3 regions of the Pseudomonas sessilinigenes genome follow, and region 3 is predicted to be linked to each of the others. Evidence: riboswitches for the same ligand, from Rfam matches in the RefSeq annotation. Region 3 holds a riboswitch; each other region holds the start of a gene.
The links. A riboswitch is a leader RNA that binds a small molecule or an ion and turns the genes downstream of it on or off. The one in region 3 is predicted to bind cobalamin.
Positions count from the first base shown of each region.

Region 1: linked by a shared signal. The riboswitch ahead of C4K39_RS12580 (TonB-dependent receptor plug domain-containing protein) and the one ahead of cobO (cob(I)yrinic acid a,c-diamide adenosyltransferase) in region 3 are both predicted to bind cobalamin.
Region 2: linked by a shared signal. The riboswitch ahead of C4K39_RS27785 (CbtB domain-containing protein) and the one ahead of cobO (cob(I)yrinic acid a,c-diamide adenosyltransferase) in region 3 are both predicted to bind cobalamin.

Region 1 is NZ_CP027706.1:2,672,782-2,678,554, forward strand. It holds gene C4K39_RS12565 (diguanylate cyclase) at 1-189, shown strand, start outside; gene C4K39_RS12570 (ABC transporter substrate-binding protein) at 330-1,259, opposite strand; gene C4K39_RS12575 ((2Fe-2S) ferredoxin domain-containing protein) at 1,252-2,004, opposite strand; gene C4K39_RS12580 (TonB-dependent receptor plug domain-containing protein) at 2,016-3,938, opposite strand; cobalamin riboswitch at 4,092-4,293, opposite strand; gene C4K39_RS12585 (arginine N-succinyltransferase) at 4,480-5,547, opposite strand; gene C4K39_RS12590 (arginine N-succinyltransferase) at 5,597-5,773, opposite strand, start outside.
Region 2 is NZ_CP027706.1:6,078,684-6,084,456, reverse strand. It holds gene cobM (precorrin-4 C(11)-methyltransferase) at 63-809, opposite strand; gene C4K39_RS27795 (cobalamin biosynthesis protein) at 891-1,304, opposite strand; gene C4K39_RS27790 (CbtA family protein) at 1,301-2,005, opposite strand; gene C4K39_RS27785 (CbtB domain-containing protein) at 2,016-2,204, opposite strand; cobalamin riboswitch at 2,301-2,524, opposite strand; cobalamin riboswitch at 2,615-2,824, shown strand; gene cobW (cobalamin biosynthesis protein CobW) at 2,921-3,988, shown strand; gene cobN (cobaltochelatase subunit CobN) at 3,992-5,773, shown strand, end outside.
Region 3 is NZ_CP027706.1:6,888,058-6,893,830, forward strand. It holds gene cobD (threonine-phosphate decarboxylase CobD) at 1-381, opposite strand, end outside; gene cbiB (adenosylcobinamide-phosphate synthase CbiB) at 374-1,282, opposite strand; gene bluB (5,6-dimethylbenzimidazole synthase) at 1,279-1,929, opposite strand; gene C4K39_RS31415 (cobyrinic acid a,c-diamide synthase CobB) at 1,922-3,256, opposite strand; gene cobO (cob(I)yrinic acid a,c-diamide adenosyltransferase) at 3,267-3,878, opposite strand; cobalamin riboswitch at 3,960-4,194, opposite strand; gene C4K39_RS31425 (hypothetical protein) at 4,364-4,945, shown strand; gene C4K39_RS31430 (PQQ-dependent sugar dehydrogenase) at 5,015-5,773, shown strand, end outside.

The sequences.
Region 1 (5,773 bases), 2.7 Mb from region 3:
CTGGGCTACGAGCAGACCCCGGCCTTGCAGGTCAGCCTGAGTATCGGCCTGGCCGCCTTCGACTCCCGGCATGAAGAAGCCATGGGCTGGCTCCACGACGCCGACCAGGCGCTGTATGCGGCCAAGACCTGCGGGCGCAACAACGTCAGCTGCCACCCGCCACAACGGCACCTGCTCAACTCCCTGTAGCCGCAGCTGAGCCTGCGAAGCTGCGCCCAGGCCCGAAGGGGCTTGCGGCGATGGTGTCGCGCTCACGTTTTGCGTTCGCTGCGCGGCCGTGCGTAGCCTGCGGCAGCGGCCACCGAGGCAGGGCCGCTACCGTTGTGCGCTCAATCCTGCGGCGGGTGCAGGCGCCGAGCCAGTTCCAGGGCGGTGCGGGCGCTGGCGATACCGGGGACCAACTGGGTGAAGGGGATGTCGATCAGGCGTTGCTCGCGCACTGCCCGCAGCCGCGACAGCACCGGATCGCCCTGCAGCAGGCGGCGCTTGCGTGCGGCCGGCGACCACAGGGCATCGGCCAGCAGCATCACTTCCGGGTCATTGGCCAGCAGGGTCTCGCTGTCCACCACCAGGCGCGGGCGGTCGATGGCGGCGAAGCTGTTGCGGGCTCCGGCAGCTTGCAGCAACACCCCGACAAAACCCCGTCGGCCCTGGCTGGCCAGGCCGTTGACCTCGCTGTCCAGGTAGAACACCGAGGGCTGGGGTTGGTCCTGGTACAGGGCCCGGGCCGAGGCGAGGTCGGTATCCATCTGGGCGATCAACTGCTGGGCCCGTTCCTGCTTGCCCAACAACTGGCCCAGGGTCAACAGGTCGCGGCGGATGTGCCCGAAGTAGTCCTCGTCATGCCCGGCGCAGGCCGACTCCAGCAGGTAGCTGCCGACGCCGATGGCGCCCAGGCGCTCGCGGGAGCTGAAGTTGTCGGGGAAGGCCGAGGCGAAACCGCCCACCACCAGGTCGGGCTTGAGGCTGTACAGCACCTCGGCCGACGGGTACTGGCGGGCGATCACCGGCACCCCGTGGTACTGCCCCTGGGCCATGGCCTGGCCATCGTCGTCCAGGTAGGCGACGCCGATCAGCGCCGGCCCGGCGCCCAGGGCCAGCAGCAGGTCGGCGCTGTGCTGGTTGAGGGCGACGATGCGCTGCGGCGTGCCGGGGCTGGGCCAGCTCTTGCCGCAGTTTTCGTAGCTGCCGGCCAGGGCCGGCCCACTGGCCAGCCACAGCAGGATGGCCAGGCATCTGGCCCGGGCTGTCCTAGGCATCGGTGGGTACTCCATACGGTGCGGCGATCTGCAACTGGGCGACGGGCTCGCCTGCCAGCAGGTGCCCCTCCACCAGTTGCAGCACCTGGCTGTCGTTCTCGATCCGGTACCAGCAGCCATCCGGGTGCACGGTGAGCACCGGCCCCAGGTTGCAGGGGAACTGGCAGGCGGTGCGGGTCAGCAGCACGCCTCCGGGCTTCTCCATGAGGTCAAGGCGCAGCAGCTCGCGGCGCAGGGTCTTCCACAAGGGCAGGGCGCCGCGCCGGACACAGCGCGGGCCGGTGCAGAGCAATACCTGGCGGGCGTGGGGCGGCACCTGCGACCAGTCCGGATCGCTGGCCACCGGATTGACCTGGTCGCACGGCAGGTGGCGTTCGCGCTGGGCGATGCTGGCCCAGGACTGGGCCGCATCCAGCCCCCGGCGACCCAGGGCCTGGGCGGTGACCCACAGCCGTGGCGCCTGGGAGTGGGCACGGGCGCGGCGTCCCAGTTCATCGCGCAGCCAGTCCAGGTAGGCGCTGTCGGAGCTGGGTTCCAGGTCCACCACCAGCAGAGCCGCGCCGTCTTCGGGCAACGCTTCTTCGAGGGCCGCCCAGAGGCTGTCGAAACCGTCCAGGGTGTCGATCACCCGGGTGCTGGCGTCGTTGCCGCGCAGCGCTTGCAGCTCGCGGCGAAAGGCCTCGCCCAGGGCGCCGCCGTGCAGCCCGGGGCCGACGAACAGCACTCGTTGATAATCTTTGTGCATGGCTGCCGTCCTCAGAAGCGGTAGGTGTAGCGCACCTCGGTGGTGAAGGGCCGTCCCAGGTTGTCCACCCGCGGGTTGTTGCTGGCGATGCTGGTGCTGTAGTCGCGGTCGAAGAGGTTCTCCACCAGCAGGCTCAGGCGGTGTTGCTGGGCCGCGTCGAGGTAGCGGTAGGCGTCGGCGTCCACCACTGAATAGTGGCCGTAGTCGATCTTCTTCGGGCTGTCGATCTGGCCGATGTAGCGCAGCGCACCGCCCACGCCCCACATCCGGTCCTGGGATTCGAAGCCCAGTCGCGAGCGGGCGAAGAAGCCGGGGATATTGCTCAGGGTCACGCCGTTGCGCGATTCCACCAGGTTGCGGGTCATGTCGGCCGAGAGGGTCCATTGCGGGCTGAACTGCCAGCGCCCGTCGACCTCGATGCCGCGTACCTTGATCCGGCCTTCGCCATTGACCCAGTCGATGCCGTCGAGGGCGATCAGGTCGTCGATCTTGCGCTGGAACACCGTGGTGCTGGCGTTGAACTCGCCGGCCAGCAGGCTGCCCTTGTAGTCCAGGCCCAGCTCGGCATTCACACTCTTTTCCGGCTTGAGGTTGCGGTTGCCCTTTTCATCCTCTTCGTTGGCGAACAACTGCTCGGCATTGGGCAGCTTGAAGGCGCTGCCGAACTGGCCGCGCAGTTGCCAGTTGGACGTCAGGTCGTACAGCGAGGTGAGCATGCCCACGGTGGCGCTCTCGCCGCCGCTGATTTTCTCGTGGCGCACGCCGATGCTCGGGTGCCAGTCGGGCAAGGTCTCGAACACCGGGCGCAACTGGGCGTAGAGGGCATTGGCCTGGGCGTTGTTGTCATCGATCTTGAGTACGTCGTCCTGGCCCTTGAACCACTGGTTGTCGGTGCCGAACACCAGCACATGGCCGCCGTCCAGCTCGGCCTTGCCCTCGGCTTGCACGCCCCAGTCGGTGAAGCCCCAGTAGTCGTTGTGGTTGATGACCTTGATGCCGCCATCATCGTTGCTGTTGATACGGGTGTAGCGCGTGTCCCAATCGTTGACATGGCCCTTGACGAAGTAGCTGAAGCGCTCGCCCAGGCGTTGCTCGAAGGTGGCGGTGGCGATCTGCTGGACCCGGTCGTTGGTGGTCTTCTTGTTGTTCGCGGCGCGGGCAAAATCCAGGTTGGCGTCGGTGTACTGGTAGAACAGCTCCAGGCGCGAGTCGTCGCCGACCCCCTGGATCGCCTTGGCGCCGAAGGTGGTCACCTCATAGGAGCGCTTCTTGTCCTTGGTGCTGGTGTTGTAGGCGCTGTTGCGAAACGGCTGGTAGCCGTCGGAAACGTTGTGGCTGACATAGGCCAGCAAGCCGAGGTCGCCCAGGCCGTTGCTGACGATGCGTTCCACCCGGGCATCGCCGCTCCTGCCCATGAAGCTGTCCAGGCCCAGGTTGACTTCGCCGGAGGCGTCGCGGGTCTGTGGGCTGCGGGTGACGATGTTGATCACCCCGGACACCGCCTGGGTGCCGAACAGCAGGCTCTGGCCGCCCTTGAGCACTTCGATGCGCTCGATGGCGTTGGCTGGCAGGGTATCCAGGTACAGGCCGCCGTACAGGCGGTTGTTCAGGCGCACGCCATCGAGCAGGATCAGCGTGTCATCGTTGCGCCCGCCCAGCAGCGAATAGGTGCCGTAGTCGAAGGGGCCGTTCTTGGGCGCCACGTAGAGGCCCGGCACGTACATTTGCAGGACCCGGGTGATGTCGCTGCTGGGGCCGGCGCGTTCGATCTGCTGGCGATCGATGATTTCCACCTTGCTGCCGTACTTGGCCATTTCGGCCACGGTGGTGGACTCCACCGACGGGGCGGACACGAACTGCTGGTCCAGCTTCAGGGAGGTGTCGTCCGCCAGCAGCCAGGGGCTGAACAGGCAGCCGAGCAGGGCGCCGCCCATGGAACGGCGCGGAGCACGCCAGTCGCGCGCAAGGGAAGTGTGTGTTGTTGTCATTCTTGGTCTTCTCGAAAGTGTCTTCGGGAAGCACGCAGGGAGAAGGTGGCAGGCACGCGCACGCGCCCACACCGGCCCATGCCCGCCCACCGCAGGATTGCCAAACAGATGCTTCAGGCCGGTCTCCGGGCTTGCGAGGCTGGCTGCATTCGCCTTCCCATACCTTGGGTACAGTGGCGTGTTGAATGCAGCACTCGCTTACCGTTGCGGGGGCAGCACCGGACTTGCCCCTGGGGGCGCACCGGTTTCCCGTTTCACCTCACGCACGGCGGCGTGAGGCACCTGAAACAGGGCGGCATCTGAACATCCGTCCTGCCGTTCGTCAATCCTGTAGGCGCTGGCACCCATCATCCGCCGAACCCTGTAGCCGCTGTCGAGCCTGCGAGGCTGCGCAAAGCCCCACAGGGGCTTTAGCGTGGCAGTAGGTTGCGCCTGCTGCGTCGGCGTATGCAGCCTGCGGCAGCGGCTACACGGACGGGGGCCGGCGTTACCAGGCGGTGGCGGGGGAGGTGCGCACCTGGGTCTGGTTGCTGGTCTCGGAGAGGCAGGCCAGCAGCGGTACGGCGCGCACGGTATCGCCGGGCTGCAGTTGCAGGTGCTTGGTGGTCTGGCGGTCCACCAGCAGGCAACCGGCGACCAGGCGCCCGGGGGCTGCGGTGATGCGGCATGTTTCCAGGCGGCGGTTGTAGATCAGCCACAGCGGCGCCTGTTCGTCCAGGCTGCCCACCAGCAACGGCAGGGTCCGGCTTTCGCGGACGCTGCGGATGTTCATCACCTGGGCCTCGATCACCGGCCCGCCATCGAAGATGTCGATGCAGCCCTGGTGGTTGAAGCCTTCCTCGCGCAGGATGCCGACCGCTTGATCGGTGCTGGCGTGGGCCTGGCCAATGGCGGCCTGGGCGGTAGGGCTGAGCAGGCAGGTGTAGAGCGGCTGGCGCGGCATGAGTTCAGCGATGGAGGCCTTGCCGCCCTGGCTGGACAGGCGATTGGCCTGTTGGAAATCCATCTTGAAGAAATGCCGCCCCAGGCTGTCCCAGAATGGCGAGGCACCCTCGCTGTCGACCTGGCCACGCAGTTCGACCACCAGCTTGTCGCCGAACAGCGCCGGGTACTCGGCGACGAACAGCAAGCGTGCGGTGGACAACAAGCGTGCGGCATGGCCCTGGCGCTGGTCCTGGCGCAGGAACAACGAGCAGAGTTGGGATTGTCCGGTCATTTCGTTGCACAGGAACAGGGTCGGGATCTGCTTCTCGATCCCCAGCCCCGGGGCGCTGCCACGAGTGATGCCCACCCGGTAGTTGTAGCAGGGCTCGCGCAGGCCAATGGCACCGCTCAGGCCGCAGATACCGATTACCTGCTGGTCGTCATCTTCAAGCACAAACAAGTAGTCGGCATCGGCGCGTTCCACCTGGCCGGCGAATGTCCGCTGTGCCCAGCGGATCCTGTGGGCCAGGCGCTCGGGATCGCTGCTCAGGTCGTCCAGCTCACGGCAGCAGCCCTTGAGCAGGCTCAGCACTGCCGACAGGTCGTTGATGCGGATCGGGCGCACGATCATCGGCGAACTCCTTGCAGCGATTGAGGCACGTTTCGAAATCCAGCGCGGTTCATAAGGCCACGCCTCGCACAACTTCGCCAGGGACCAGGCGCAACGCCTGCAGCACGCTTGGGTCCAGGCCCACGATGTCGCCGGGGGCTTCGTCCAGGGGGGCGATCAGCGCCCGAAAATCCTCCAGCCGTTCGTTGCTCAGCAGCCATGGCCGGCCCTGGCCGCTTTGCGGTTG
Region 2 (5,773 bases), 810 kb from region 3:
CGCTGCGACACAAAAAAACGGCGCACCGTGAGCGCCGTTTTTTTATGCCTGGAACCAGGCCGTCAGGGCCGATAGAGGTGGGCGTGGCCGGCGCGGTACAGCGACGACTCACTGAAGGCATCGCTGGCCAGCACCCGGCCCACCAGGATCAGCGCGGTGCGCCGGAAGCCCTTGGCGGCCACCTTGGCGGCGATGTCCGCCAGGGTTCCCAGTACCCAGTCCTGGTCCGGCCAGGTGGCCCGGTGCACCACTGCGATGGGGCAGTCGGCGCCGTAGTGGGGGAGCAGCTCGGCGACGATCCGCTCCATGTGGTTGACCCCCAGGTGGATGGCCATGGTGGCGCCGTGGGCCGCGAGGCTGGCGAATTCTTCTCCGGCGGGCATGCTGGTCTTGTCCGCATAGCGGGTGAGGATCACGCTCTGGGAGACGTCGGGCAAGGTCAGCTCCGCTCCCAGCAGCGCGGCGCAGGCAGCGGTGGCGGTAACCCCGGGGACGATCTCGAACGGAATCTCCAGCTCCCGCAGGCAGCGGATCTGCTCGCCGATGGCGCCGTACAGGCTTGGGTCGCCGGAGTGCACCCGGGCCACATCCTGGCCCTGGGCATGGGCTTCGCGGATGGCCTGGATGATCTGTTCCAGGTGCAATTCGGCGCTGTTGATCACCCGTACCGCGCTATGCCCTTCGAGCACCGCCTGGGGGACCAGCGAACCGGCATAGATGATCACCGGGCAGCGATGGATCAGGCGCTGGCCCTTGACGGTGATCAGATCCGGGTCGCCGGGGCCGGCACCGATGAAGTAGACGGTCATGGCTGTGTCCTGTGAAAAAGAGGTCGGAGCAGGGCTTCAGATGAAGATTGCTCATGATCGAGGGCGGGGATTATCGGGGTTCTACGGGCAAACAGCCAAGGCCAGGGTTGCCTGGGCGCTTTTTTGTCGTGGTACCAGCAACTGTGCCGGCCCTGTTTGCAGGTATTCAGCCATGGCCAGGGCGGCGCTTTCCGCCACGCCATAGCAGCCGGTGTGCTCGAACGCGATCTGTGAACGGTGGCTCAGGCGCGAAGCATAAGGCGCCAGTTGCCTGCTGCTGAAGCAGGTCAATGGCAGGGCCAGTTGTTCCGCCAGTTGCAGCAGCCCGGGTTCGCTGCGTTTCAGGTCGATGCTGGCCAGGGCCCGAAGTTGCCCCTTATCCAGCTGATGGGCTTGCAGCACCTGGTCCAACAGGGCGCGCAGGACGCTTGCCGGGCAGCCTTTCTGGCAGCCCAGGCCGACCACCAGGGTCGGCCCTGCGCGCCAGGCCGTCATGCCGAATAGCCGTCCCCGCCCTTGCGTCGGAACAACCAGGCACTGATCAGGCCCAGGGCCAGCCAGAAGGCCGCGTTGGTCAGCTGCGAGGCGATCTTGAACTGCGCCTCCAGCGCCTCGGGAGCCAGCATCGAGTGCACTTCCGGCTGCGGCGCTCCGATCACATGGGGCACGGCGATGATGGCCGCGCCCAGCAACTTCAGCAGCCAGTTGCCGGCGAACACGATCAGGGCCAGGCCCACTGCGGTCGAGGCAGCGGCGCCGACCCACCAGATCTGCCGCTGTACCAGGTCGGCCGCTGCCGTGCCGGGCAGTTCCGGTGGCAGGCCCAGGGTAGGGGCCAGGCAAAAGGTGGCATAACCGGCCAGGCCCCAGAGCAGGCCCTGGGAGGTGCGGCTGGGCGCGCGCAAGGTGTAGAGGCCTGCCAGCATCAGGGCGAAGCCGACGGCGACCACCAGGTTGCCGCCCGTGGTGGACAGCACTCGCTGCCAGCCGTCTTCCGGTTCCCAGGCTTCTTCGTCGTGGACGTGGCCAGCCATGGCGCCGGGGGCGTGTTCATGGACTGCCTCGGTGGCTGGGGCCTTCTCGTAGGTTTCCGCCTGCAGGATCAACGGGGCGACCCAGAAGCTTTGCAGCAGGGTCAGCAGCAGGGCGGCCAGCAGCCCGGTGAAGCCCGCGGTTTGCGCGATACGCTTGATCATGGGGCGGGTCTCAGTGGCAAGGGAAGGCGGCGCTGTGGCGGGTGTCGTGGGCGGCGTTGTGTACCGCCTCGATGTGCGAGAAACCGGCGAAGTACACCAGGCAGGCGCCGAGGATCGAGGCGCCGATGGCGGCTACCAGGCGCTGGCTCAGGGTGGTGGTGCTGCTGGCGGAATGGCTGGTGCTGCTGATGGTCGACATGGCGCGTTCCCTTGGTTTGTCAGCGGGAAGCGGCGCAGGAAAACCCCGCGTGGCGTTCACGCAGGGTTTGCAACAGCGCCCGCCCACCGCGGGTTTGTTATTCGTGTATTGCGGGCCGGTCTCCGGGCTCGCGAGGGGCTGGGGCGGTTTTGTGCCCTGCCGACAAGTGTCGCCTTCCCATGCCCGGGGGCACAGTGGATCTGACACTTCGCTCGCTTACCGTTGCGGGGGCAGCACCGGACTGGTCACGGCTGGCAAGCGCGTGATTCACCGGTTTCCCGTTTCACCCTGTGAAGGGCACCCGTAACAAGTTGTGTAGCAAATCATGGGCAAGGGGCGCCGTCAATCGCCAACTGCGACCCGAAGCCACCCCGAAGCCACATGCACATTGACCGCTTTCCGCGCTCTGCGTAGCCTTGCGCGTTCGAGGTTCTTCGGCCAGCGGTCGAAGCTAAGACGGGAACGCGGTAGAAGCCGCGGCTGCCCCCGCAACTGTGAAGGGTTCGATTTTCTGCAAAGCCACTGCATGGGCGTCCAGGACGCTGGCGGGAAGGCGCAGGAACTGTCAGTCCAACTGGCAGGCCCCCAGCCAGGAGACCTGCCTCGAAGATGATTCTCACTACAACCGGGCGGGGTGATCCGGTGGCGAAATCAGCGCGGGCCTTGTGCCGTGCCTCTCGTCCCGTATGCCCGCCACCTTCGCCAAAGGGCATCCGATGAAAACACTGGCCAAACTTCCCGTCACCATCGTCACCGGCTTCCTGGGCTCGGGCAAGACCACCTTGCTGCGGCACATGCTGGACAACGCCCAGGGCCGTCGTATCGCGGTGATCGTCAATGAATTCGGCGAGCTGGGCATCGACGGCGAGATCCTCAAGCAGTGTTCCATCGGCTGCACCGAAGAAGAAGCCAGTGGCCGGGTCTATGAGCTGGCCAACGGCTGCCTGTGCTGCACCGTGCAGGAAGAGTTCTTCCCGGTGATGCGCGAACTGGTGGCCCGTCGTGGCGACCTGGACCATATCCTCATCGAAACCAGCGGCCTGGCCCTGCCCAAGCCCCTGGTGCAAGCCTTCCAGTGGCCGGAAATCCGCAGCGCCTGCACCGTCGATGCGGTGATCACCGTGGTCGACAGCCCGGCCGTGGCCGCCGGCACCTTCGCCGCCTTCCCGGACCAGGTGGACGCCCAGCGCAAGCTCGACCCCAACCTGGACCATGAGTCGCCGCTGCACGAGCTGTTCGCCGACCAGCTGTCCAGCGCCGACCTGGTGATCCTCAACAAGACCGACCTGATTGATCCGGCCGACCTGGCCAAGGTCCGCCTGGAAGTGGCCGAGGAGCTACCGCCGGCGGTCAAGGTGATCGAGGCCAGCAGCGGGCGCCTGCCCCTGGACGTGCTGCTGGGCGTGGGTGCCGGCTCCGAGGAGCACATCGACAGCCGCCACAGTCATCACGACCATCACCATGACAGCGACGATCATGACGACCATGACCACGACGCCTTCGACTCGATCTCCATCGAGCTGCCCGAGGCCGACGAAAGCCTGCTGCTCGATGCCCTGACCCAACTGGTGGTCAAGCACGGCATCCTGCGGGTCAAGGGTTTTGCGGCAATCCCCGGCAAGCCGATGCGCCTGCTGCTCCAGGGCGTGGGTACCCGTTTCGACAAGCACTTCGACCGCAAGTGGGGCGCCGATGAAAAGCGTATCACCCGCCTGGTGCTGATCGGCCAGGAATTGGACGCAACCCAGCTGGAAGCGCAACTGCGCGCCGCCCTGGGCGCCTGACCCATGCACCTGCTCAGGACCCAGCCCGGCGGATTCGTGTCGGATGACAACATCGCCGACCTTGGACAAACCCCCGCCGAGCTGGTGATCCTGTGCAGCGGCGACTCCAGCCTGGCGCTGCTGGCCGAGGCCGCCGAGCAGTTGCCAGCGGACTACCCCAGTTTTCGCCTGGCCAACCCGATGCAGGTGCAGAACCACGCCTCGGTGGACCTGTACGTCGACCAGGTGCTGCGCCATGCCAAGGTCATCCTGATTTCCCTGCACGGCGGCATCGCCTACTGGCGTTATGGCGTCGAGCAATTGGTGGAGCTGTCCCGGCGCGGGGTGCAACTGATCCTGGTGCCAGGGGACGATCGGCCCGACCCGGAGCTCAGCGACCTGAGCACGGTGTCGGCCGTGGAGCGCGACCGCCTGTGGCAGTTCCTGCGCCAGGGCGGGCGAGAAAATGCGTTGAATTTCTACCGCTGCCTGAGCGGCTTGCTGGGGCGCGACTACCCCTGGAGCGAACCGCAGGTGCTGCCGCGCACCGCGCTCTATCACCCGGCCAGGAGCCAGGCCAGCCTGGCGGATTGGCAGGCCCACTGGCAGCCCGGCCAGGCGGTGGCGGCGCTGCTGTTCTATCGCTCGCACTTGCAGGCGGCCAACACCGCATTCATCGACCTGTTCTGCCAGCGCCTTGCGACTGCCGGTCTCAACCCCTTGCCGATCGCCGTGGCCAGTCTCAAGGAGCCCGGCTGCCTGGCACAGGTGGAAGACTGGCTGGATGAGACCGGCGCCGGAGTGATCCTCAACACCACCGGTTTTGCCCAGTCCAGCCCCGAGGCGCCACACCTGCGGCCGTTTCGCCGCGACATCCCGGTGATCCAGGCCATCTGCGCCCAGGACAACGAGCCGGGCTGGCAGGCCAGCGAACAAGGCCTGGGCCCACGGGACCTGGCCATGCACATCGCCTTGCCCGAACTGGATGGACGAATCATCAGCCGGCCCATCAGCTTCAAGGACCTGGCCTGGCGCAGCGAGCGCAGCCAGTCGGACGTGGTCTGCTACCGCGGCCAGCCCGAGCGCATGGACTTCGTCGCCCGGCTGGCAAGCAACTGGGTCGAGCTGGGCCGCCTGGACAACCACCAAAAACGCATCGCCCTGGTCCTGGCCAACTACCCGACCCGCGACGGGCGCATCGGCAACGGCGTGGGCCTGGATACCCCGGCGGCGGCGCTGAACATTCTCAAGGCCTTGCAGGCCGAGGGTTATCCGCTGCCTGACGAGCTGCCGGCCAGCGGCACCGAGCTGATCCAGCAATTGCTCGGTGGCGTCAGCAACGATCTGGACAGCCTCGACCTGCGCCCTTGCCAGCAGAGCCTGGCCCTGGACGACTACCAGCACCTGTTCCAGGCACTGCCCGAGGCCAATCGTCAAGCGGTGCTGGAGCGCTGGGGCGCCCCGGAGCAGGACCCGATGTTCCGCAACGGGCGGCTGATGGTCGCTGGCCTGCGCCTGGGCCTGACCTTCATCGGCATCCAGCCGGCCCGGGGTTACCAGGTCGACCCCAGCGCGGCGTACCACGACCCGGACCTGGTGCCGCCCCATGCCTACCTGGCGTTCTATTTCTGGCTGCGCCAGGTCTACGGCGCCCACGCAGTGATCCACGTCGGCAAGCACGGCAACCTTGAGTGGCTGCCGGGCAAGGGCGTCGGCCTGTCGGCCCACTGCTGGCCGGATGCGCTGCTGGGGCCGCTGCCGAACATCTACCCGTTCATCGTCAACGATCCAGGGGAGGGCGCCCAG
Region 3 (5,773 bases):
CACGTCGAGGCTGTCGAGAAAGAAGTCCACCTCCTGCTCCAGCACCTCGCGAACCCGGTACCCGGCGCGGCGCCAGGCTTGCGCATGCTCGGCATAACAGGGCGACAACACCCCGACCTTGCCCGTACGTCGCAAACGCGGCAGCAATTGGATCGCAGCCTGAGAGCCCGCTACCGGCAGCACCTCCCTGGCGCCGTAGTACTCGCAGGCCGCCTGCTCCAGGCCATCGTCGGTCTCTGGCAGGCGCGCCCATGCACGCAGCGGTATCTGCGGCAATGGAAACGGCCAGGGCGCCAGGCCACTGGACAGGTCAAGCCAGTCCTCTTCAGGAATACCCTGCTCCAGGGCTGCCTTGCGTAACCGCCCACCGTGCTCAAGCATAGAATTCAGCCCCCAGGCAAAGAATCAGCAACCAGAGCCAAACGCCTCGCTGCACCAGTTGCCAGCCACGATCGATGGAACCGGCACTTGCCGGCTCGCCCTCGCCCAACTGTGGGCGTTGATGCAACTGACCATGATAGATCGCCGCGCCCCCCAGCTCGACGCCCAGGGCGCCGGCGCCAGCCGCCATCACCGGGCCCGCATTGGGACTGTCCCAGGTGGGCCCTTGGCGGTACCAGCACTTGAACGCCAGGCGGGTCTTGCCCAGCAAGGCATAAGTCAGGGCCACCAGGCGCGCCGGCACATAGTTGAGCAGATCGTCGATCCGTGCGGCTGCCCAGCCGAAGCGCTCGAAGCGCTCGTTGCGATAACCCCACATTGCATCCAGGGTGTTGCTCAGTCGATAGAGCACCACTCCCGGCACACCCGCCACAGCGAACCAGAACAAGGCGGCGAACACCGCATCGCTACCGTTTTCCAGCACCGATTCGGTCGCTGCCCGAGCCACGGCGGTGGCGTCCAGCTCGCTGGTCTGGCGGCTCACCAGATACCCTACCCGGCGCCGAGCTTCGTCCAGGTCATCGCTGCGCAGCGCCTGGGCCACGGGCTCGACATGCTCGCCAAGGCTGCGCAGCCCCAGGGCGCAGTACAACGCCAGGATCTCCACTAGCCAGCCGATATAGGGCAACCAGGACAACGCCGTGGCCAATAGCGTCAGGGGCAGGACGGCCAGCACCCAGGCAGTGACACCATGACTGCGCCAGCCTCTTCCGGCAGCGTTGAAACGCTGCTCGATCCGATCCGCCAGGCGCCCGAACGCCACCAGTGGATGCCAGCGCCTGGGCTCGCCCAGCAACGCATCCAGTGCCACCCCGGCGACACTCAGCAATGCCACGCTCATTGGCTTACTCCCCAGCGGTTTTCATACAACAATTCATTCAACGGCCGCGGCTGTGCCCAGCCTTCCAGGGCCAGCATTGGCGCCGGGTAGAACTCGGTGACCGGCCCCAGGCACAACACGGCCAGGGGCTTGGCCCCCTCCGGCAAGCCCAGCAAGTCGGCTAGCGCCTGGGGCTCGAACAGCGATACCCAGCCCATTCCCAGGCCTTCGCTACGCGCCGCCAGCCACAGGTTCTGGATCGCGCAGGACAAGGACGCCAGGTCCATCTCCGGCAGGGTCCGCCGACCGAAGACATGCCGCTCGCGGCCGTCCATCAACGCGGCCACCAAAAGCTCGGCGCAATCGTTGATGCCTTCGACCTTGAGCCTCATGAACTCGTCGGAACGCTCCCCCAGGGCCTCGGCGGTGCGCACTCGCTCCTCTTCCACCAATTGCTGGATCTGCCCCCGCAGCACGCGGTCGCTGATGCGGATGAAACGCCAAGGCTGCATCAGCCCCACGCTCGGCGCCTGGTGGGCTGCCGTCAGCAAGCGCTGCAACAGCTCGGGAGCGACGCTGCCGCCGGCGAAATGGCGCATGTCGCGACGCTCGGCAATGGCCCGATAGACCGCCTCGCGCTCGAGCGAGGAAAAAGCCTGTTCAGTCACCCGTGACGCCCCCAGCTACATCAACCTCTCGCTTCGGAGCGAACAACGCGGCCACCGCCGCAGGATTGGATGGAAAGTAGAAATGCACATAGGAGGCCGTCATTCTCCCGACCCGATAGACCGCCTCGGCACCACGGCCACCGTTGGGACTGGAGCCCCGGGCGATAGGCGCAAGCTCGGTACTGGTCAGGGAATGATGGTAGGTATGGCCTCGCAGGCTACCCTCCGGCAGGTCCACCGCTTGCAAGGCCAGGGCAGCCAGACGCTTCTGCATCACCGCTTCGCCGGGGAGCAGGCCCAGCAGCTCGGCTCGCTGGCCCTGGACATCGACCAGGGAATCCAGCAAGTACAACATCCCGCCACACTCGGCGAGCAAGGGCTTGCCAGCGCCATGATGAGCACGAATAGCCGCCAGCATCGCACTGTTGCGCTCCAGCGCCTGGTGATGCAATTCGGGGTAACCGCCCGGTAGGTACAGGCTGTCGGCCTCAGGCAGCTCGCGGTCGTGGATCGGTGAAAAGAAGCTCAACTGCGCCCCCATGGCTCGCAGCAAGTCCAGGTTGGCGCCATAGGTAAAGGCAAATGCCTCATCCCGTGCCACGGCAATGCGTACACCCTCGAGCAGTGGTTCACACATTGTCGGAACGGGGGCGGCAAAGCCGACGGCAGGCGGTAGCGCTACCTGGCAACTGCTGGCCAGCGCCTCGGCGGCGGCATCCAGGCGCAAGTCCAGGTCATTGAGCTCGTTGGCTTGCACCAGCCCCAGATGGCGACTGGGCAGTTCGATATCCGTCTCCCGGGACAGCGCGCCATACCAGCGCAACCCTTCGGTGAGGCTGCCTTCGAGCAACTGCGCATGGCGCAAGGTGCCGACACGATTGGCCAGCACCCCGGCAAATGGCAGGTCCGGCTGGTAGCGCGCCAGGCCCAAGGCCAGGGCACCAAAGGTCTGGGCCATGGCGGTACCGTCGATCACCCCCAGCACCGGTACTCCAAAATGCCGTGCCAGGTCGGCGCTGGAGGGCGTGCCGTCGAACAGCCCCATGACCCCCTCGATCAGGATCAGGTCGGCCTCGCCCGCGGCTTCCCACAATAGGCGGCGGCTCTCCTGCTCACCCACCATCCACATGTCCAGCTGGTACACCGGGGCACCACTGGCACGCTCGAGAATCATCGGGTCGAGGAAATCCGGCCCGCACTTGAAGACCCGCACTTTGCGCCCCTGGTTGCGGTGCAGGCGCGCCAGGGCGGCGGTCACGGTAGTCTTGCCCTGGCCGGATGCCGGTGCGGCGATCAATACCGCCGGGCAATGACGAACATCATTCATGGGTTCACGCTCACAGCTCGATGCCTTTCTGCGCCTTGATACCGGCCTGGAAGGCATGCTTGAGCATGCCCATCTCGGTGACGGTGTCGGCCAACTCGATCATTTCCGGCTTGGCCCCGCGCCCTGTCACCACCACATGCTGCATCGGCGGACGGGCTTGCAGGTCGCTGAGCACCTGATCCAGGTCCAGGTAGCCATGCTTGAGGGCGATGTTCAGCTCATCGAGCACCACCAGGCCGATCTCTGGATCGCTCAGCAACTCCCGGGATACCGCCCAGGCGGCTTCGGCGGCGGCGATATCACGCTGGCGATCCTGGGTCTCCCAGGTGAAACCCTCACCCATTACATGAAACCGCACCTGCTCGGGGAAACGCCTGAAAAACAGTTCCTCACCGGTACTGTTGCGACCCTTGATGAACTGCACCACGCCACACCGCATGCCGTGCCCCATGGACCGTGCCAGCATGCCAAAGGCCGAACTGCTCTTACCCTTGCCGTTGCCAGTCAGCACCAGCAACAGCCCGCACTCATTGGGGGAGTTGGCGATACGCTCGTCGATCACCGCTTTTTTGCGCAGCATGCGCGCCAGGTGACGTTCGTCACGCTCGAAGGATTCACTCATGGGACAGCTCTCCGTTGGGGCTGGGGGAACTGGGGGCAGGAACAGGAATAGACGGCACAAGCCTGGCATCGCCCACCGTGATGCCGTTGGATGAGTCAGGCCGGTCTCCGGGCTCATGAGCGGCATCGCTGCCGGACTGCGCGCCTTCCCATGCCTGCTTCGACACAGTGGCACTTGCGCAATCTTGACTCACCTACCGTTGCGGGGGCAGCGCCGGAATCGTCGCCTGCTCCATGGCTGGAGAGGACCCTGACCGGCTTCCCTGTTTCACTCTATCGACCTGTGGCCACAGAGCACCTGAAACAAGTCGCGAAGGTTAGAGGGTTGAGAATGGAGCGTCAATTGAAGCGGCCCGCCACATCCTGCACAAAACTGCACTGCATCAACAAACTGACGCCAATCTTGTGCCACACTGGAGGGAGTGATATCAAATAGCCACTTTCAGGACATGACGTCCCGTCACACAACAATAAGGGGTGAGTTCGATGCAAGGCATGATCATCAGCAATCCAAGGCTGGAATTCCTGCGTCCGATGCTGGAGCGCTGGTTCGATTGCATTGACCGCTACAACGCGGTCCGCGGCGATAACGAAACCCCTTACTGGTTCGACGAACAGGCCAACCTGGGCCTGCTCTCCGCTGCGGCCTGGATGGCCGAGATGGTGACCCTCGAACACAGCCCCAGCAAGAAGCAGCTTGAAGAAGGTGCACGCAACGCTCGTACCGGCCTGTACCTGGCCACCAAGGAAGAACGCGCCTACATCCAGGCCACCCAGCGCTGGCCACGAGTCAACAGCCTGAACCTGACCCAGGCACTGCTGGATATCGCCAATGAGGCGAAGGCGATCAGCTACGCCAGCGACCTGAAGCTTGGCTGCCTGTTCGTCGCCCCTCAAAAGGCACAGCACAGTGCTACTCCCGAAGAGCTGCAGGACATGCTTGACGATCTGCAGAAGGAACACTGCTGCGCCGTGGCCTGGTATTTCCCCTATGCGTATCGCAAACTACACAACGAGGCTGGCCAGTATCACCCCGGAATAGCCGTACTGTTCAAGGAAGCCCGCTGAGTACAAGGAACCCAGGCCCGTCCATGCCTCTCTATGATTGAACGTTCGCGCATCCATAGGGACATCAACATGCTCAAGCCACGCCATACCTTGCTCATCATCGCCGCTGGCCTCGCCGCCTGCGGCGAAACCTCCAGCCTTCAGGTCGCGGATGGAACCGGCCCAACCCCCAAGCTGCCGGAACCCAATCCCACGCTGATTCCCACGCTGAACATCGCCCCGGCCGTCGGCTGGCCCCAGGGAACCAAACCCCAGGCCGCCAGCGGCACCCAGGTCAACGCCTTCGCCGAGAACCTCGACCATCCACGCTGGCTCTATGTCCTGCCTAATGGGGACGTCCTGGTGGCAGAAACCAATGCCCCGCCCAAGCCGGACGACAGCCAGGGCCTTCGCGGCTGGGTAGCCGGCAAGGTGATGGAGCGCGCCGGCGCCACCGTTCCCAGCGCCAATCGCATCACCTTGCTGCGCGATGCCGATCATGACGGTGTGGCGGAGACTCGCAGCGTATTCCTGGAAAACCTCAACTCGCCCTTCGGCATGACCCTGGTGGGCAACGACCTGTATGTGGCCGACACCGACAAGTTGCTGCGCTTTCCCTACCAGAACGGTGACACCAGGATCAACGCCAGCGCCATCAAAGTGCTCGACCTACCTGGCGGCACGCTGAATCACCACTGGACCAAGAACGTCATCGCCAGCAAGGACGGCAGCAAGCTGTACGTGACCACCGGCTCGAACAGCAACGTCGGCGAAAACGGCCTGGACAAGGAAGAAGGCCGGGCGGCGATCTGGGAAGTGGACCGTGCCAGTGGCCAGCACCGACTGTTC